Regions from separate parts of the Paenibacillus sp. Negev47 genome, predicted to be linked through region 1. Evidence: riboswitches for the same ligand, from Rfam matches in the RefSeq annotation. Region 1 holds a riboswitch; the other holds the start of a gene.
What was found. Region 1 has a riboswitch for glycine ahead of sdaAB (L-serine ammonia-lyase, iron-sulfur-dependent subunit beta). Riboswitches for the same ligand answer to the same signal wherever they lie in the genome.
Positions count from the first base shown of each region.

Region 2: linked by a shared signal. The riboswitch ahead of gcvT (glycine cleavage system aminomethyltransferase GcvT) and the one ahead of sdaAB (L-serine ammonia-lyase, iron-sulfur-dependent subunit beta) in region 1 are both predicted to bind glycine.

Region 1 is NZ_CM177754.1:496,056-506,966, forward strand. Features, by position in the region: gene AC4G47_RS02420 (HAMP domain-containing sensor histidine kinase) at 1-1,047, shown strand, start outside; gene AC4G47_RS02425 (LolA family protein) at 1,049-2,140, shown strand; glycine riboswitch at 2,300-2,424, shown strand; glycine riboswitch at 2,429-2,563, shown strand; gene sdaAB (L-serine ammonia-lyase, iron-sulfur-dependent subunit beta) at 2,676-3,365, shown strand; gene sdaAA (L-serine ammonia-lyase, iron-sulfur-dependent, subunit alpha) at 3,355-4,293, shown strand; gene AC4G47_RS02440 (YhgE/Pip domain-containing protein) at 4,551-5,765, shown strand; gene AC4G47_RS02445 (helix-turn-helix transcriptional regulator) at 5,820-6,332, shown strand; gene AC4G47_RS02450 (alpha-glycosidase) at 6,462-8,216, opposite strand; gene AC4G47_RS02455 (response regulator transcription factor) at 8,344-9,027, shown strand; gene AC4G47_RS02460 (sensor histidine kinase) at 9,072-10,580, shown strand; gene AC4G47_RS02465 (ABC transporter ATP-binding protein) at 10,661-10,911, shown strand, end outside.
Region 2 is NZ_CM177754.1:1,386,309-1,397,219, forward strand. Features, by position in the region: gene ptsG (glucose-specific PTS transporter subunit IIBC) at 1-1,914, shown strand, start outside; gene AC4G47_RS06450 (HPr family phosphocarrier protein) at 1,992-2,267, shown strand; gene ptsP (phosphoenolpyruvate--protein phosphotransferase) at 2,260-3,972, shown strand; gene gcvPB (aminomethyl-transferring glycine dehydrogenase subunit GcvPB) at 4,210-5,700, opposite strand; gene gcvPA (aminomethyl-transferring glycine dehydrogenase subunit GcvPA) at 5,781-7,136, opposite strand; gene gcvT (glycine cleavage system aminomethyltransferase GcvT) at 7,133-8,269, opposite strand; glycine riboswitch at 8,486-8,586, opposite strand; glycine riboswitch at 8,590-8,712, opposite strand; gene gcvH (glycine cleavage system protein GcvH) at 9,056-9,448, shown strand; gene AC4G47_RS06480 (PTS mannitol transporter subunit IIBC) at 9,867-10,911, shown strand, end outside.

The DNA.
Region 1 (10,911 bases):
GGAGATTGGCTGGAAGGCATATCCCTGCGGACAACCTGGGTCATGGGTCTCGCTGCTGCTTTCTTTATCCTGTTATACGGAACAGTGCTGCGGCTTCTATCCCGAAAGCTCTTTCGGCCGATGAAATATCTCATAGAACGAATGGATGCTTTTGCACGGGGAGAGGCTGCTCCGGATGTGGTACCTGTTCGTCATGATGAAATGGGCACATTGCTCCAACAGTTTGATGCAATGCAAGACAAGATCAGACATACTCAGGCCGATGTGGAAAGGGAGCAAAAAGAAAAAGAGCTCATGATTGCCTCGTTATCCCATGATCTGAAAACACCGTTGATGTCCATTAGTGCCTATACGGAAGTACTTAACGGTGATCGTCAACTGGAACGCCTTGAAAGGCAGGAATATCAGGATGTGCTGCTCGGGAATGTGGAGCGGATGAAACAGATGATTAGTGAACTTGAGATGTATACGGCACTGGGTTCCAGTGAATCGGAGATGTCCATGGTTGAGGTGGAAGGTGAGGAGTTTTTTGATATGCTGCTTGGGAGCTATGAGGGACTTGCTGAGCGTGGGCAGATTGACGTGAAGATGGATGTCCGCACAGATCAACTGTACCGAGTTCATCCCGAACAACTGATGCGCCTGACAGATAATCTGATAAATAATGCACTACGCCACACAAGGACGAACGGTGTAATGGGACTAGGGGTTATTGCTTCAGATTGGGAGCTTCCTGAATGGATTATTCCTTCGCTAGGAGCTGAATTGGATAACTACAGGGCGGGAGCAACATTGATCATAGTACAAAACGAAGGTCCTGCTATTCCTGAAGAACAGCTCATTCGTATCTTCGAACCCTATGTTCAACACCAGAATCAGGAGGAGAAGACGTATGCAGGTGGTTCGGGATTGGGGTTGAGTATAGCCAAACGGGTTGCAATAAAGCACGGGGGGGATATGCGCATGTGGTCATACGAAGGATGTGGAACGCTGGCAGCATGCCGATTGCCTGAACATGGAGAATGTAAACGCAGAGAGGATGGGTAAGATGATGAAAAAAGGATGGATGATGCTGGGTACTGCTTTGCTTGCAGGCGCCCTGCTTGGAGGTTGCGCGGAGAAGGATATGCTGGCTATGTCAGGAGACGATATGATCGAGAAGGTTGTCTCAGCAGAAACAGAACCTGCCTCATATTATGCGGAAGGTGTGATGAAGATATGGGCGGACGACAAGCTGAGTAACACCATGCAAATTAAGGAATGGGTAGATGGTGAAACTGGACGAAAGCGCACGGAAACATCCGAGAATGGCAATGTCAGTTACGCAGTTAATAACGGAAAGGAGATCATCCTTTATGAAAAAGAAACAGGAGCAGCATATTCCATGGATGCATCATCCGTGTCACAACAGCCTAATCAAACCCAGAAACAAATATTGGTTGATCAACTAGAGCGGTTACGTACTACGCATGATGTGAATATGATGGGACAGGAGAAACTTCATGGACAGGACGTCATTCATATTGAATTGACACCAAAAGAAGAAGGCGCGTTCTCCATATCTTCAGAGTATTGGGTAGACCCCAAAACGTGGATGATTGTCAAAGTAAACAGCGCGTATGGGGATGGAAAATCAGAAATGGTCTATGATCCGATTCAGTATGACCCTGAATTCACAAAGGATACTTTCGTAATTGACATCCCTAAGGAGGTCGATGTGAAGGACTTGAACGATATGATGCAGAATTCCGAAGTGACCCTAGAGGAAGCGGAAAAAGCGTTGGAACAGCCGTTCCTACAGGACATGAGTGGAGAATTCGAACGATCACGGATCGAAATGTCTACATTGGGCGGTGAGCTGAGCAGAGATGAAGTAACCTTGTATTATGTACGTGACGACAAGGTAGAAGTCAGCCTGACAGTATTCAAGATGCCGGAAGAAAATGTGGACGATACACTAATGCCGGATGAAGCCAAGATTAAGGTTCGTAACACCGAGGGTTCATATATGAAGAGCATTCGGAACATATCATGGAGTGAAAATGGCTTGCGGTACTCCGTCATGGGTGAAAACGAAGGATGGACGAAAGAGAAGCTTCAAGCTTGGATAAATGAATTGAAGCTGCCTAATCATTCCTAATGAGTGATAAAGATGATAATTATACGTCACTTTTGTTGACATATAATGTGTAGCATATTAATCTGTAAGTATATGTACCAGATATGATTCAGATATGATCCAATTGAACAGAAGACACACGTTCGATGTGAGTTGAACGAGAAAGTGAATATAAGCGGATGATAACGAGCGGGAGAGACCTGGGTTAGCCGAGCAAAAGGGCTAGTGTTCAGGCACCGAAGGAGCAAGCTGCTGCGCACCCGGCGCAGTGGTTAATCTCTCAGGTAAATGTACCATCGTTGGACGCAACTCTGGAGAGTGCGCGAACTGCGCCACCCAAGGGGTATATGATCAGTTAGCCCGGTGACCTTGCCTGTAATCGCAGGCATTCACCTTGTCCTTGGACACTGCTGGTCATGAAACTCTCAGGTATCGAGGACAGAGAGAGGGCCTGAGGCCTTCTTCTGTCCTTTTTTGATGTCATCATTCAGTAAAAAAAGAACATTGTGGAATGGGATCTGGATGGAAATGACGAATACAATTGGAGGGTTACAAGGTGCGATTTAAAGATGTGTTTTCAATTATTGGCCCGTCGATGACGGGGCCTTCAAGTTCACATACAGCTGGAGCAGCAAGGTTAGGGAGAATCGCTCGCCAGTGGCTCGGTTGTACGCCGGATCGGGCGCGACTGACGCTGTACGGTTCATTTGCAGATACGTATCAGGGTCACGGCACGGATCTGGCACTGATCGGCGGTCTTCTGGACTATGTCACAGACGATCCGCGTATCCCGGATGCAGAGCAATACGCAGAAGAAGCGGGCATGGAGGTTGAGTTTTATACAAGCGGCCTGCCTGCTCCGCATCCGAATACGGTCAAAATTGAGTTATGGCATGGAGAGCGTGCCTGCTCCTTGATCGGGGCTTCCATTGGTGGCGGCAGCGTATCGGTGCATGCGATGAATGATTTTCGTGTCCAGATCAGTGGTGAATTCCCTACACTCGTTCTGCGGCATGCTGACAAAGCAGGCGTACTTGCGTCAGTGACGTCTACGATCAGTTCATCGGGAGTTAACATCGGCTATATGCAGGTGGATCGGAAAGCTCGGGATGGTGAAGCGCTGACGGCAATGGAGATGGACGGCGTGCCTAATCCGGATATGTTGAAGCGTCTGCGTTCGCTCGACCATGTGCTGGACATTCGTGTCATTGATTTGAAGAGAGGAGTTGATTCGGATGCGGTTTAAACATTTGCACGAATTGAATACGATCTGTACAGCGGAATCCAAAACCATTGCTCAGCTGATGATTGAGGAGCAGGTCCAAGAAACGAATACGCCTGAAGCGAACGTTGTGCAGCAGATGTCGGACTATTATCAAGTGATGAAGGAAGCGGTACAGAAGGGATTAACGGAAGATACCACATCACGCAGCGGGTTAACGGGTGGAGACGGCAAGAAAATGGCCGAGTACATTCGCAAAGGTGAGACTTGCTCTGGTGATGCTTCTGCACTTGCGATGGCGTATGCCCTGTGTGTATCTGAAGTGAATGCTTCCATGGGCCGCATCGTGGCAACACCAACAGCTGGTTCCTGCGGCATTATTCCTGGTGTGTTTATCAGTTCACAGGAGCGGTTTGGCTGGACGGACGAACACTTGGTTAACGGGTTGTTCTGTGCTGGGGCAATCGGTTATGTTATTGCGAACAATTCATTTATCTCCGGTGCCGAGGGTGGCTGTCAGGCGGAAGTGGGTTCTGCGATTGGTATGGCTGCGGGTGCCATGGTTGAACTGCGTGGAGGTACACCGGAGCAGGTCGTTCATGCCGTTGGCTTGGCTTTAAAAAATACACTGGGCCTTATCTGCGATCCAGTCGCAGGCCTCGTCGAAATTCCGTGCATCGTCCGTAACGGACTGGGTGCCGTCACAGCATTGGCTGCGGCCGATATGGCATTGGCCGGTGTACGTAGTGCCATCCCGTCAGACGAAGTCATAGACGTCATGCTGGAAGTAGGCAGTGCGATGCCGAGCCGTCACCGGGAGACAGCCCAAGGCGGATTGGCTCAGACACCAACAGGCCGCAAAATGATGCAAAATCTGGCCAAACCGAAAGCAAAACGTGCCGAACAGGAGACGGAGTCCTCTACTGAAAATGATGCAGAACCTACGGCATAATGGATTGATATGAAATAAATCTAACTCTAACTTGTGGAGCCTTGAGCCTTGACTATTAAAGATGATGCAGGGCTCCCTACATGATACGAAAAGCCGATACAAATCTTCCTGGTGAAGATTTGTATCGGCTTTTTTGTCTTTTTCTAACGAAGAAAATAAAAACATTGACTCTTTATATATCGTATTGATATATTATTTATTGTCATATATCAATACGATATATAAAGAGCGAAAGAAAACTAAAGGAGATGGATAGAATGAAAGGGGTTTTCCAGACGAGTCTGCTGTTTTTGAAAAATGGAGCAACCATTGTAGGATTAATTACGGCTGTGCTATTTCAGGTTTTTTTTAACATCATCTGGCTTAGCGGATACGATCAGGTTAATGAGAGAATGACTGAACTGGCTGTCACCATCGTGAATGAAGACGGGGCTGCGGCTGTGCCGGTGGCCGAGTCTTTGGCAGGGGGGCTGGATTTCGAGATCAAACCATCCGAATCGATGCAAGAAGCGAGACAGCTGTTAATGGACCGGGATGTGTACATGATCATTGAGATTCCATCCGGTTTTATGCAGCAGGCAGGAGACTTGTCGAAGCCGGTGGCAGTTAAGTATGTGATGAACGAATCGAACGTGGCTACCGTTAAAAGTGTGATGCAGAACGTAGCCGCACAAGTTACAGCGACGTTGAACCGTGAAGTACAACAGAAGGTTATTCACGGAGTACTGGACCAGTCCGGTATGACTGCCGATCAGGCCGATAGGCTAGCGCTGGGGTTATCTTCACGTGTGGAGGCAGAGGTGGAGCGGTTAAATCCTGTCCATAATTTTTCTTTTTCCATGGTACCGATGTTGATTGTAACGGCTACGTTTACCGGAGCGATGTTGCTTGGCATGAATCTGCAGAAAGTGTCTGGTGAACTGAGTGGTAGGGCAGGGAAATGGGAGCGCTTCTGGGCCCGCAACATTGTTAATCTGGGTGCTGCATTTATTGTTTCACTCGTTGGATCGGGAATGATGCACGTTATGGGGGTATCGTCAGCAGATGGGTGGTTAATGTTATGGCTATTCCAGTTGCTGATCACCTTATCTTTTCTATTCGTGGCACAGTTGAGCCTGCTGTTGCTTGGCAATGCGGGGGCTTGGTTAAACAGTGCGTTGTTGCCTCTGCTAATGCTGTCCTCGGGCTCAACAATTCCGCGCGATGTAATGTCTGAGTTCTACCAAATGATCGGTCATTATCTGCCGGGGACTTATGCCGTAGAGGGGATGACGAACCTTGTACTTGGAGGAAACGGGATCGGCAGGGATGCATTCTTTCTTGCATTAATCGGGGTAACAACGCTGACTTTGGGAGCTTTTAGCATCTGGATCAGAAGTTCCAGCCCGGCAATTTCTGATCCTCGTAGGAGGAAGCAGCCTGTTACTGTACCTGCTGCTCTGGAAGCATCAGTGTCTTCATCCGATTATTGAATATGGGGTGCTGATTGTGATACGTTAAGGGGAATGGAAAGGAGCGGTGAACCGATGAACACGCAGCATGTCATCCTCGGAATACTGCACAATCAGCCATGTTCGGGATACGAGATCAAGCAATACTTTGAACAATATTTTTCATTTTTCTTTGATGCCAGCTTCGGCACGATATATCCTACACTTGCGAAAATGGAGAAGTCAGGGCTGCTCACTAAGGAATCGGTGAGACAGGAAGGTAAACCCGACAAGAACGTGTACTCTTTGACTCCTGAGGGATCAGCACAATTTCACGCCTACCTGATGAGTCCCCTGGAAGACGAGATATTCCGTTCTGATTTTCTGATGCGGTTGTATTTCGGAGAGTTAGCGGATGAGGCCACTGTAATGGGGTGGGTTTCGACGGAATTGAGACGCAAAGAATTGTTATATGACGAGCTTCAGCGACAGATGAAGGAATTCGGCGAACGGATTTCACCTTCACAACGTTTGTGCATGCAAGTGGGACTTGTGCAGTATGAGGCCACCATCCAATTGCTCAAAGAGCAACTGGCTGATCCTGTGTAATCCATAACAGCGATTGATATGCGAAATAGGCGCTCTACAGATCAGGAACAGGTCTGTGAGCGCCTATTTTGTGTTGGATTTCGATGAAGTGGACTCCAATTTGCATAAGAGCGAGTATAGTTTGATGTATTATGTGAGACTAGTACTCAGTACAGCATATCCATATGCAGGCAATTCAATGGCAAGCACGCCATCATCCTTGGCAATACGATGGTTTCCGCCGAATAGCTCTGTCCATTCCCCGTCACCTGCTTCCAGTTCGACAATAGCTGTCTCCTCTGAACGATTGAACAAGATCAGGATGCGTTCCTCATCATCTTGCCGTTCGAGTACCAGTTGGCTGCCGTCGGGGCGAGCCTGCAGGAAACGAATGGTGCCTTCCGCACGCAGGGCAGGATGAGCATGACGTAGTGAGATCAGTTTCTGATAAAAGTCGAGCAACTCCCGGTCCTGCTTCGCTTCGTCCCATTCCATGCATTTCCGGCAACCCGGATCTTGTTCGCCGTCCATTCCAATCTCGTCTCCGTAATAGATGCACGGAGCACCCATGTAACTGAACTGGAATAACGCAGCCAGCTTCATCTTGCGCTGATCGCCCTCACACAGGGTGAGCAGACGCGGGGTATCGTGGCTGTCCAGCAAGTTGAATGCTACTTCGCTGGCCTGAAGCGGATAGCGGGATAACTGTCGACCGATGGAGTTGGCGAACTGTTCGGCATGCAGCGTATTTTTCACAAAAAAGGCATTCACGGCATCGGTAAACGGATAGTTCATGGAAGCATCGAACTGATCGCCCTGCAGCCAGGCAGAGGACTCATTCCAGACTTCACCCAGAATATAGGCTTCCGGATTAGCGGCCTTGACTACACGACGGAAATCACGCCAGAAGGCATCATCCACTTCATCCGCGACATCCAGCCGCCATCCGTCCGCACCCACTTCCTTGATCCAATACTCGGCAACCTCCAACAGATAGGCCTTAACCTCGGAATTCTCCGTATTCAGCTTCGGCATGTGCGCTTCGAATCCGAATGTCTCATACGTAGGAATGCCATTCTTCACATCCAGCGGGAATTCGTGTACATGGAACCAGTCCTTGTATTGGGATTGTTCTCCGTTCTTCTGCACATCGACGAATGGTGCAAAGGTCTTCCCGGAATGATTGAACACGGCGTCCAGCAATACACGAATCCCACGCGCATGGCATAGCTCAACCAGTCGTTTCACGGTATCTGCGTCACCGAAGTGACGATCTACCCGCAGATAATCTTCTGTATCATATTTATGATTGGTCGTAGCTTCGAAGATGGGGGTGAAGTAGAGCGCATTGATGCCGAGTTCACTGAGATAATCGAGATGGTCGATCACGCCTTGAAGATCACCACCGAAGAAATTAAATGGTGTTGGCTCGCCGCCCCAGGGTTCTACATTGTCCGGATTGATCTCCGGGTTGCCGTTGGCAAATCGTTCGGGGAAAATCTGATAAAATACCGCATCCTTTACCCATTCAGGGGGTGTGAATACGGCCCCGGCATGAATGTAGGGGAATTGGAACATGCGGCCTGGATCGTCCGGTTCTTCTTCCTGGAAGCCCGTCTCGGTCATCCAGATCTGCTCGTCTCCTTCTTTTAATAGAAAAGAATACTTCAGCCGATGGTAAGGAGGCTTCACTTCACCTTCGTAATAATCGAACATGGAGTCTGTCGTAAACTTGGTTAAAGGAACCAGGGCTTTACTTTCATCCCATGCATATTTATCCCCGGTCAGTGCGTATACCTCGGTCAGATCATTCTTTTTGGAACGAAGACGTAGGCGAATTGTATCCTGATCGTAGGCATAGGCCCAGTTCCGCTTTGGTTGATGATAGATGGCTTCGAGCAGCATATTAAGTTCCCTCCCGTTATTTATAAACATGTTATGTACTTCGTGGACTGGTATGACATGACATCGCGCAAGCTAATGATTAAGATATAATTAACCCAACTGGTGTAGAAAGGAAACGAATACGCGTATGAAAACCAAACTGTTATACATTGAAGATGACACGGAAATTGCAACATGGGTAAGAGCTGATCTGGAGGAGCGCGGTTATGAAGTGATCTGGCTCGGAAGTGGTGAAGGTGCAGCTGAAGCTGTTGTTGGCTGCTCATTGATCATTCTGGATGTCATGTTGCCAGGGCTGGATGGATTCACAGTCGGACAGCGACTCAAAAAGGAACATCCGGCTATTCCTATTGTCATGTTATCAGCCAGAACGTCTATTGACGATAAGCTCCATGGTCTTGATTTTGCCGATGACTATGTGACCAAGCCGTTTCATCCCGATGAACTGGCTGCCCGAATTGAAGTTCAGCTGCGGAAGGCAGGAACTGTGATCTCATCCGATGCGGCTTTGAAGCTGGATCATCTCTCGATCTATGAGAAAGATAACCGGATCGTCAATGATGAGACGGGGGATGAGATTGTTTTATCGGGCAAACAGTTCCATATCTTCGCCTACCTGTTACGACATATGGGCATGATTCGAACCAAAGAGCAGATCTATGAAGCAGTATGGAACGAGCCATATCTGGATGGGGACAAGACCTTAATGGTACATATTCGACATCTGCGCGAGAAGCTGGAGCTTGATCCGGCTAATCCTGCTATTATTCAGACGGTCCGTGGTGTTGGATATCGTGTGAAGAAGCCATGATCCAGTGGTTCAGAGCACGGAAGAGCAAGAAAGAAGAACAGCGCATGGATCATAATTATAAGCAAACCGGGCAGGGCAAACTTCGATTTGGTCGGTCTTTAATGTCCCGATATATCATCCTGATCCTGGTAGCTATATTGTTTGTGCCTGTCGTCCTTCCAATCATATCCGTTATATATATTGTCGTAGTGAATAATACGAACACGGACCGAGCGGCACCTTACGGTGACGTTACCCGGATCAGTAACCTTTGGTCGCGTGAAGCCGAGAATCTGGATGGTGCTTCGGATGAAGAGATCAGGGCCCGATTGGAGCAATTACATGGTACGTATCCCAAATCTTCCATGTATCGTGTGAATACGAGCGGCGAAACCGTCTTTATTCTTGGGGGTGAAGATGTAACGCTTCTGGAATCCACATCGCCGGATGGTCTGACAGACACGACACTTAGATGGTCACTGGATTCCGGGCAAACGACAGAGACTTATATTCCAGCCTTATGGAATGTGAACAATACGGTGCAATTCATGAAAGAAGCTTCCTTTCGCGATCCACTGACCGTCGTTGCATATATTGGCGGAGATGAGCAGGACAAAGGACAGGGATTCATGATCATTGAAGTGCCGCGGTCGCTTTTGCAAATGAAACAGAGTAACTGGCCGATGGAACTCTTGTATCTCGGTATCGTAATGACCATCATCTTTCTGATCTTCATTATCTTGTCGATTCTCTTCTTCGCACGTATTCGCAAAAGGCTTATTCGGTTGCAGACGGCAATGATGACCCCGGGTAAGGTAGGCATTCCACTTCCGGTTGACATTCGTCAGTCAGATGAGATTGGTCAGCTGGAGGATTCATTCAATCAGATGGTGCATCAACTCACTGACAGTCGTCACCGGGAACGCGAGGAAGAACTATTGCGCAAACGTCTCATTGCTGGGCTTTCCCATGATCTTCGCACGCCGTTAACGGTAATTCGAGGGCATATGCATGCACTGCATAAAGAAGATCTCAGCGAACAAGGCATCCACTCATTACATCGCATGGAAGCGAAGATGGAGGATCTCGGCGGCCTCATTGACAACATGTTATCCTATAATTTGCTTACGAGCGGGAAATATACACTGAAGCTGGAAGAGAAAGATATGCTTCGTATCGTTAGAGAGACAGCCGCCTCATGGTATCCCGTCTGGGAGAAAGAACAATTCGAGATTGATATCGACCTGCCGGAGAAACCTTTGATATGGCAAATGGATGAACAGGGTATGCGTCGTATTCTCGATAATCTGTTCCAGAACGTGATCCGTCATGCCGCGAGCGGGAAGTATATTGGCATAACAACGCAGGAGATTCAGGGCAAGACGGCCATTATTGTTCAGGATCGGGGTCCTGGACTGCAACAGGATTCTGACACAAAAGGCACGGGTCTCGGCTTATCCATTGTAGACCTGCTGATTCGTGAGATGGGACTGCGCAAGCGGGTAGATAGCTCCGATGCGGGTGTACGAACGTATATCTACAGTGGTGCGGGAAGCAACAAACCGCGGGAATAGCTTTTTTAAACTAAACTTAAACTGGAGACTACCTTGGCTTTAACCTTGGACGGTTACGATAGTTCTGAGGTGATCATACAATGAGTGAAAATATTATTCAAACGGCTAATCTATGGAAAACATACCGGGACCGTGCAGCGGTCCGTGAACTTGATCTGCACATTAAAAAGGGAGATATCTACGGCTTCCTCGGTCCCAACGGTGCCGGCAAAACCACAACGATTCGCATGCTTCTCGGCTTGATTAAACCAACCAAAGGCGTGATCCGTGTCTTCGACAAGGATATCCGCAAGGATCGCATGGACATTCTGCGCCGTGTTGGTTCACTGGT
Region 2 (10,911 bases), 890 kb from region 1:
GCGCTCGACACCCCTTGGGTGAACTCGATCGCCACAATTATGATGAACGCAGGTCAGATCGTATTTGATAATCTGGCATTGCTGTTCGCCGTCGGTGTAGCCGTTGGATTGGCCGGTGGCGAAGGGGTTGCGGGTCTAGCAGCCATCATCGGTTATCTGGTCATGAACGTCACACTGGGTACCGCAGTAGGCGTTACCCCGGCAATGATCGGCGAAGTACCGGGTTATGCCAGCATCCTGGGTATCCCGACATTGAGTACAGGCGTGTTCGGAGGTATTATCATAGGTATTGCCGCCGCGCTGTGTTACAATCGATTTTTCAAAATCGAACTGCCGTCTTACCTGGGTTTCTTTGCAGGTAAACGCTTTGTTCCGATTATCACTTCGGTTGTTTCCCTCTTAATCGGGTTGCTTCTCGTGATTATCTGGCCACCGATTCAAAATGGATTGAATGCTGTGTCTCACTTCATGGTAGATACAAGCCCGACATTGTCGGCATTTATCTTCGGTGTCGTGGAACGGTCATTGATTCCGTTCGGTCTTCACCACATTTTCTACTCCCCATTCTGGTTTGAGTTCGGTGAGTACGTGAACAAAGCTGGAGACGTCATTCGTGGTGACCAGCAGATCTTCTTCAATCAATTGCGTGATGGTGCAAACCTCACAGCGGGAACGTTCCAAGTTGGTAAATTCCCGTTCATGATGTTCGGTTTGCCAGCGGCCGCTCTTGCGATGTACCATGAAGCAAGACCGGAACACAAAAAGTATGTTGCAGGCATTATGGGTTCGGCTGCGCTGACCTCGTTCCTGACAGGGATCACAGAACCACTTGAATTCTCGTTCCTGTTTGTAGCGCCAATCCTGTTTGCAGTACACTGTATCTTTGCAGGTTTGTCTTTCATGACCATGCAAATTCTGGGTGTCAAGATCGGTATGACCTTCTCCGGTGGGTTCATTGACTTCCTGATCTTCGGTATTATTCCGAACCGTACACCATGGTGGAACGTTGTTATCGTCGGCTTGATTCTTGCGGTAATCTACTACTTCGGATTCCGATTAATCATTCGCAAATTCAATCTCAAAACACCAGGACGTGAAGAGGCAACGCCTGAAACTGCGTCTGGCGGAAGCTCCGGTTCAACGGATGAGCTGCCGCATAACATTCTCGAAGCTTTTGGTGGTAAGGAGAATATCAAACATCTGGACGCTTGTATTACTCGTTTGCGGATTGAAGTCAATGAGAAATCCAATGTGAAAAAAGATCGTTTGAAGCAATTGGGTGCATCTGGTGTGCTTGAAGTGGGTAATAATGTTCAAGCCATCTTCGGAACACGTTCCGATACGATTAAAACTCAAATGCAGGATATCATTGCAGGGCGAACACCAGCACCAACGCCAGCAGCTGCTAAACCGACTCCAGAAGAGGAGAAGGCTCAAGGTGAACAAGGCGAGCGTATCGTTGCTGAGGATATCGTAATGCCAGTTAATGGTGAGTTGCTGGACATTTCGAACGTACCTGATCCGGTCTTTGCTGAAAAAATGACAGGTGACGGATTCGCTATTTTGCCACATGATGGCACAATAACATCTCCTGTGTATGGTAAAGTGTTTAATGTATTTCCAAGCAAACACGCCGTGGGCATCATGTCCGACGGAGGCAAGGAAGTGCTTGTTCATATAGGTGTCAATACGGTGAAGCTGAAAGGTCAAGGCTTTAACGTACTCGTGCAGGAAGGTGATCTGGTATCGGCGGGTCAGCCGATTATGGAAGTGGATCTGGAGTATGTCAAAGCAAACGCTCCATCGATCATTTCACCAGTTATTTTCACCAACCTGCCAGAAGGCTCCACAGTGACCTTGAAGAAGAGTGGAGTGCTCAAAGTTGGCGATCAGCCAATCATTGAGATAAAATAAGAAGTGTTACGACGATGGCAAGCAAGTGTAAATATATGCAATGCCTAAACCAAATTACTGAAAGTGAGATGATTGTAATGCAACAAACATTTAGAATTACAGACGAAGATGGTATCCACGCACGTCCGGCGACAGCCCTGGTTAATACAGCTAACAAATTCAAAGGTGCAGAATCCTTTGCAGAAGCTAACGGTAAAAAAGTAACTTTGAAATCCATCCTGGGTGTTCTTTCCCTCGGTTTGGAACAAGGCGACACCATCAGCATCATCGTTGAAGGCGAAGGAGAAGCTGAAGCTCTTCAAGCTTTGACTGACGTTATGGTTAACGAAGGGTTGGGCGAAATTAATGCTTAATGTCTCCGGGATCGCGGCTTCGGCGGGTATTGCTATCGCCAAGGCGTTTATCTTGGAGCATCCTGATTACTCTGTAGAAAAACGCCAAATTAACGACGTTGACGCAGAGATCGCGAAACTCGACTCAGCTCTGGGCAAGTCCCAGACTGAGCTTGAGGCGATCAAAGAGCGCACTTTACAAGAGCTTGGCGAGAAAAAAGCAGAGATTTTTGCTTCGCATTTGCTCATTTTGAATGACCCGGAACTGATTGATCCGGTTAAAGCTAGAATTGCGGATGACATGATCAATGCAGAATTTGCTTTGAACGAAACGGCATCGCAATTTATCTCCATGTTTGAGAACATGAAGAGTGCTTACCTGCAGGAACGTGCTGCAGATATGCGTGACGTAACCAAACGTGTGCTAAATCACTTGCTTGGTATCGACTTCATGAGTCCAGCTGAGATCAATGAAGAAGTGATCGTGCTTGCGGAGGATCTGACGCCTTCCGACACGGCTCAACTGAACCGTCAATTTGTTAAAGGTTTTGCAACCAACATTGGTGGTCGTACTTCTCACTCGGCGATTATGGCTCGCTCTCTTGAAATTCCGGCTGTCGTTGGAACCAAGGACATCTTGGCTCAAGCGAAACAAGGCGATATGATTATTGTTGACGGTCTGGATGGTCACGTACTGGTTAACCCTACTGATGAAGTTATTGCTGAATACCGTGCCAAACAGGAACAGTATGATGCACAACGTGCAGAGTGGAGAAAACTTCGTGATGAGCCAACGGTAACGGTGGACAACGTTCATGTTGAACTTGCAGCCAACATCGGTACACCGAATGATGTAACGGGTGTTCTGGAGAACGGCGGCGAGGCTGTAGGCCTGTACCGTACCGAGTTCCTGTACATGGGCAGAGACAAGCTTCCTTCCGAAGACATTCAGTATAATGCTTACAAAGCGGTACTGGAAAAAATGGAAGGTAAACCTGTCGTTGTTCGTACACTCGACATCGGTGGAGACAAAGAGCTTCCATACCTGGATCTGCCAAAAGAAATGAATCCATTCCTCGGCTTCCGCGCAGTTCGTCTGTGTCTGGACCGTCTGGATATCTTCCGTACACAATTGCGTGCATTGCTGCGTGCAAGCGTACATGGCAACCTGCGTGTGATGTTCCCAATGATCGCAACACTGGGTGAATTCCGTGAAGCAAAAGCTGTCTTGCTCGAAGAGAAAGAGAAGCTGGTTGCTGAAGGTATTGCTGTTTCTGACAGCATTCAACTCGGAATCATGGTCGAGATTCCATCGACTGCAGTTCTGGCGGATCAATTTGCCAAAGAAGTGGATTTCTTCAGTATCGGAACGAACGATCTGATTCAATACACCATGGCTGCTGACCGTATGAACGAACGAGTGGCGTATCTGTACCAACCGTATAACCCGGCCATTTTGCGTTTGGTTAAAATGGTTATCGATGCAGCGCATCGTGAAGGCAAATGGGTTGGCATGTGTGGTGAGATGGCAGGAGACGAAACAGCAATTCCATTGCTGCTCGGTCTTGGATTGGATGAGTTCAGCATGAGCGCAACATCCATTCTGCCAGCTCGTAGTCAGATCACCAAGCTGTCCCGTGCGGATATGCAGGAACTGGCTGCCAAAGCTTTGGATATGCAAACGGCTGAACAAGTCGTTGAATTGGTTCAAAGCATTCAAGCGTAATTTTGCCGGGGTATCCTCCGGATTTGAGGTTTTTCTTTTTCCGATAATGAGCTGCGTTCATGCAGCGATTTTGCCGGTATCCGTGAATCATGTGGATATCGGCTTTTTTTGTTGCGCGAATGTATAGGGAATAAAGGGGGAGTACGAGGAGAGAGACCCTGTAATGTCTAACCAAAAAATGCTCTTACTGGTGTAGTTAACATCAGCAAGAGCATGGATTAGAAACTCACTTAGTTTTTAACTGCAAGCGCAGTTCAGAACAGGTTTGCGGGCTGCGGTAGTCTCATCGAGTCGAGTAACCGGTGTGCCATAAGGTGCGTTCAGTACCAATTCAGGTGTCTCTTCTGCTTCTCTGGCAATCCGTATCATCGTATCAATGAATCCATCCAACGTTTCTTTACTTTCGGTTTCTGTCGGCTCGATCATAATGCATTCTTCGACGTTAAGCGGGAAGTACACGGTTGGTGGATGGTATCCAAAATCAAGCAATCGTTTGGCAACATCCAGTGTACGCACACCATACTGCTTCAGTCCCCGTCCAGACATGACGAATTCATGTTTACATACGCCTGGATATGGAATCTCGTAGTAAGGGGCGAGACGGGCCATCATATAGTTGGCATTCAGTACCGCACATTCAGAGACACGGCGTAAGCCTTCTGGTCCATAGGTGCGAATGTAGGCATAGGCACGAACCAATATACCGAAGTTACCGTAGTAGGCTTTCACCCGGCCAATGGATTGATCGCCTTCACGATCGAATACAAACCTACCATCAGCATTCTTGATTACCATCGGCTTAGGCAGGAATGGAATCAGACGGCTCTTCACGCCGACTGGTCCGGCGCCAGGTCCACCACCGCCATGAGGCGTACTCATCGTTTTGTGCAAGTTCAGATGCACCACGTCAAAGCCCATATCACCTGGACGGGTAATGCCCATAATAGCATTGGAGTTCGCCCCATCGTAGTACAGCAAGCCACCAGCCTGGTGTACGATGGATGCAATCTCCTGTATGTCTTTCTCGAACAAACCAAGTGTATTCGGGTTGGTCAGCATCAATGCTGCTGTATCCGAACCGACGGCTGCACGGAGTGCGTCCAAATCAACCAGTCCGTCTGCCCGGGATGGAATCGTCACAGTCTCAAATCCTGCTACGGTTGCGCTTGCCGGGTTGGTACCATGAGAAGAATCGGGCACGATGACTTTGGTACGTTGTTCGCCACGACCTTCATGGTAGGCACGAATCATCATAAGTCCCGTCCATTCTCCATGGGCACCCGCGGCGGGTTGCAGGGTCACCGCATCCATACCTGTCAGACCTGCTAGGTCGTTTTGCAACGTATATAACAGTTCAAGTGCACCTTGAATGCTGGATTCATGCTGGTACGGATGAATTTTGGCGAAACCATTATAACGTGCAACATCCTCATTAATCTTTGGATTGTATTTCATCGTACAAGAGCCCAGTGGATAGAAGCCGTTATCTACGCCGAAGTTGCGGCGGGACAGAGCGGTATAGTGTCGAATAACATCTACCTCGAACACTTCTGGCAGTGCCGCTGCTTCTGAACGGAGCATTTCCCGGGGAATCAACGTATCGGCAGCCTGACGAGGAACGTCACATTCTGGCAGGGAATAAGCTACACGTCCAGGGCTGCTGAGTTCAAAGATCAATGCTTGCTCCGGTGCAGGGGATAAGGTCTGTGCGTTGAATTTTTCTGTCACAGATTGAGCCGAAGTGGAGACAGAGGTACCCGTTTCCGATTGTCCTTGTGCCGGTGTTGTCGTTGTCGTCGTTTCCTGAGTCACAGCGATCCCTCCAATGCTCGTGCGAATTCGTCAATCTCTTCCTTACTGCGTCGTTCGGTAACAGCAATCAGCATATGTCCGGCAAGCTCCGGATAATCACGTCCGAGTTCGTAGCCACCAATGAAGCCCGCATCCAGCAGTTTCAACTGAAGTGTATCCACGTCTGTTCCTTCAGGAAGCTTAATCACAAACTCATTGAATGTTGGTGCATTAAACGTCAGGCTAACTCCAGGAACCGCAGTTAATGTATTCAGGGTGTAATGACTCTTTTGCAGATTCAGATCGGCTACATCGATCATTCCTTGTTTCCCCATGATGGACATATAGACAGATGCGCTGAGTGCAAGTAAAGCCTGGTTGGAACAGATGTTGGATGTCGCCTTTTCGCGGCGGATATGCTGTTCACGTGCTTGCAGTGTCAGTACAAAACCGCGCTTGCCGTTGCGATCCGTGGTCTGGCCTACAATTCGGCCAGGAATTCGGCGCATATGAGGCTGGGATACGGCGAAATATCCGCATGTCGGGCCGCCGAGTGAAGCGGCGATCCCGAGGGGCTGCGCATCGCCTACTACGATGTCGGCACCCAGCTTGCCTGGAGCTTCCAGCAGACCTAGCGATAGCGGGTTAGCACTTACGACGAGCAGACCCTTGTGCGCATGCACGAGGTCAGCGGCTTGTTTTACATTTTCCACGGCACCGAAGAAGTTCGGGCTCTGGATCAGGACAGCAGCGGTATCGTCCGATATGGCGGCTTGCAGGGCATCCCAGTCAGTGACGCCATCCTTATAGCCAATCTCAACAATCTCTAGACTCAGTCCGTGCGCATAAGCCTGCAATACCTGACGGGCTTCCGGATGAACGGTACGGGATACGATGAGCTGTTTGCGACGAGTTGCCGCTGCGGCCAGATTACCTGCTTCCGCAAAGGCCGTTGCACCGTCATACATGCTGGCATTGGCTACAGCCATACCGGTTAATTCACAGATGTAGGACTGGAATTCGAAAATGGCCTGTAGTTCACCTTGGCTGATCTCAGGCTGATAAGGTGTGTAGGCAGTGTAGAACTCGGAACGGGATATGACATGATTGATGACGGAAGGAACATGATGATCATATATGCCTGCGCCGAGGAAGCTGGCATGAGTTTCGAAATTGGCGTTGCCGCCAGCCTGTTTGGACATGTGACGTGTAAGCGCATATTCATCAAGTTTGGAGGATACGGGCAGCTCGCCCTGATAACGAATCTCCTGTGGAATGTCCTGAAACAGATCATCCAGCGTATCCACACCAATGGTTGCGAGCATGGCGCTCTGATCCTGCTCGGTCATGGGAATATAACGGTGCTTGCTCATACTTGATCAACTCCTTGGGTAGGTGTCTTTGACGTACGTATCCGTTTATGAAAAGGGGTCTTCACGACCACGGCTTTCAGCTTCTTGCCGCGGATCTCAATCTCAAGCGGGGTTCCGAGCGCAGCGTATTTGCTGTCGATGAGGGCAAGCCCCAGATTACGTTTCAATGTTGGTGATTGCGTGCCTGTCGTCACTTCACCAATCTGTACGCCTTCGGCGTAAATCGGATAGTGGGGGCGGGGGATGCCACGCTCCAGCACTTCGATGCCGACCAGTTTGCGGGCGGGACCATCATTTTTTTGTTGTAACAAGGCTTCGTGTCCGATAAAGGGTCCAGCATTCAGCTTCACAAACATACCTACGCCAGCTTCGAGTGGAGAGATGGTTGCCGACAATTCCTGTCCATACAGAGGGAGCCTTGCTTCAAAGCGCAGCGTATCCCGGGCACCGAGGCCTGCTGGTACAAGTCCGTGACCTTCTCCAGCTTGCATTAATCCATTCCAGACCGCAGAGGCTTGATCCGCAGATATATATAGTTCAAATCCATCTTCACCGGTATAACCAGTACGGGATAACAGCAATTTTACTCCACAGACTTCGGCATTCTGCACAAAACGAAATGGTTCAATGGTGGATACATCCGTATCTGTAACTTTTCCGATAATATCTACAGCCAGTGGACCTTGCAGGGCGAGCAGCGCCGTCTGCTCCGAATCGTTGGTCATGCTTACACCAGGGATCAAGTGCTCTTGCAGCCATGCCCAATCCTTGTCGATGTTGGAGGCGTTAACCACGAGCATATACTGCTGATCTTCCAGCTTATACACGAGCAGATCATCCACCACACCGCCATTCGGATAACACATCAGGGTATACTGGGCTTGACCGGGAACCAGCGTGGTCACATCATTGGTCATCATTTGTTGCAAAAATGCTTCAGCCTGCTCACCCTGTACTGTGAATTCGCCCATATGGGATACATCGAACAGTCCAGCGCGCTCGCGTACCGCTTCATGTTCTTTCTGGATTCCGCTAAATTGTACCGGAAGCTCCCAGCCTCCAAAATCAATGCACCGTACGCCTTCATATTGCTGATATAGTGGGAAGAGTGGTGTTCTAAGCAAATCGGACATCAAATCACCTCGTCATGGGCCGTCAGCCGGCCGAATATGCAATCGTGGATCAATGAACCAGGGTATTTTTAAATTTTCATCTAGAGACCTTTAGTGGGTAAGTATGATAAGGCAGCTATGACAGCGCCGATCTGAATCCTGTTTTTCGTTTTTTGGGAAAAAGGAAAAGGACAGGCCAAAGAACCGGCATGCCAAGTAGCACGCTGTATTCTAAGGCTCTGTCCCTTGTACCTGAGAGTTACCCCGCCGCGTCGTACAGCAGGTTTCCCCTTGGGTGATCATAACGCCCGCACAGGGCGAATAGATGCTCTCCAGAGTTGCGTCCCGTAAAAGTCCTTTTGCCTGAGAGATTCACCTCCGCTTATCGGTGGTTTACTCCTTCGGCGTTACCTCATGTACATCCCGAGTCGGGTGTCGCGGGTAATCTCTCCCTTTACATTCATCCGCGGGTATAACATAGTCCAATAAACACGTTTACTCCTCTCATTAAAACGTGAATCCACTATCGATGTCAAGAACGATATCATAGAAAGTGATTAAAAACCGAATATTTAGTATAGTTTTAATATAATTGTTCGTGTATTTAAAAAGACTACGCTTACTATTCTAATATTCACCAGTATATGTAGAAAGAGTGTATTCAGGTTACGGTTTGAGGAGGGGATCAGCAAATAAATTGTAAGGTATCTTGACATTTGATTCATAAATATCATACGCTATGTTCTGGGAAAAAGGTTAAGGTCAAAGATCGCATGCACTCATTAATGAAAAGCGAGGCGGATATCGATGAGCGAATTGAAAAGTGATTTCCTGTACAGTGAAGAGCACGAATGGGTGCAAACCGTAGGGGAGGATACTGTACGTATTGGCATTACCGAGTTCGCGCAGCATCAGCTGGGTGACATTGTGTTTGTGGAATTGCCTGACCTTGAATCCAATGTAAAAGCAGAAGACAGCATTGGAACGATCGAATCGGTCAAAACGGTGTCGGACTTGTTTTCTCCAGTCACTGGTTCAATCATTGCGGTGAATGATTCGTTGCAGGACTCACCTGAACTGGTAAACAGCTCTCCTTACGAGGAAGGCTGGATGATCGAGATTCGTGTTGAGGGAGATCTGTCTGCAGCGTTGTCCACATTGATGAATGCAGATGCGTATCGCAAACATACCGAAGAATAGAATCAATGAACTTGTACTTATTAACATATGTTATTACAAAAATGAGATGTGCTTCATGTTATTGCGACCTGTGTGAGCTTGATGCTTGCACAGGTTTTTTTGTGTTTTCCAAGGAACGTTGTGAATACTGATTTAAGCAGATTGTGGATGCAAATTGTCTGATTAGATCAAGCTATAGGGTAGAAAATGATTTTGGAAATGATAAAAGTCATAGGCAAGAAAAGCCTTATGTACCAATGAGTTCAGCCATTATGCATAGATAAAAACGATTACATAACCTAATGTTGTCATCATTGTTCATGACGAAAGTACGCTTTCATTTCATTGAACAGGAGAGCATTCTCGCTTAGGATTACAGCAGGGGAGAAATGATACCCCTTTCATAATCATAATCACTTGATCCAAGGAGGATAATACAATGAGTAATTTGGACCAATCGTCCAATTCCAAAGGTGGGCTACGGGTTGGTGTTCAGCGTTTTGGCCGATTCCTGAGTGGTATGGTCATGCCAAATATGGGAGCGTTCATCGCCTGGGGATTAATTACGGCTCTGTTCATTCCAACAGGCTGGTTCCCTAACGAGACGCTTGCACAGCTAGTCGATCCGATGATCAAATATTTGCTGCCACTGTTAATCGGTTATACCGGGGGTACGATGATGCATGGTCAGCGTGGTGGTGTCGTGGGTGCCATTATGACCATTGGGGTCATCGTGGGTAGCGATATTCCGATGTTCCTCGGGGCCATGATCGCTGGACCTCTGGCAGCATGGATCATCAAAAAATTCGATAAATCGATCGAAGGTAAAATTAGAGCCGGATTTGAAATGCTGGTTAACAACTTTTCAGCCGGTATTATTGGCGGAATCTTGGGCATATTTGCGCTACTGGGCATCGGGCCTGCTGTAGAAGCGATTAGCAAAGTATTGTCTGCCGGAGTGCAAGGCTTAATGAATCTGGGTTTGCTGCCGCTGGTCAACCTGATTATCGAACCGGGTAAAGTATTGTTCCTGAACAATGCAATCAACCACGGTATTCTTACACCCATTGCAACAGATCAAGCGAGAGAATTAGGGCAATCCGTATTATACATGCTTGAATCCAACCCGGGTCCGGGACTTGGTATCTTGCTTGCTTATTGCTTCTTCGGACGCGGAATGGCCAAATCTTCTGCACCAGGTGCCGTTATCATTCATTTCTTCGGGGGAATTCATGAGATCTACTTCCCTTACATTCTGATGAGACCGATTCTGATTCTTGCCGCAATTGCAGGCGGTGTTGCAGGTACATTAACATTCATGCTTACAGGCGCAGGGCTTGTCTCAGCACCATCACCGGGTAGTATTATCGCTTATTCCCTTTTAACACCAAGAGGTGGATACCTCCCAATGCTCGCTGGGGTGCTTGTAGCAGCGGTTGTTTCCTTCCTTGTAGCAGCATTGTTGCTGAAAACGGGTAAACAAA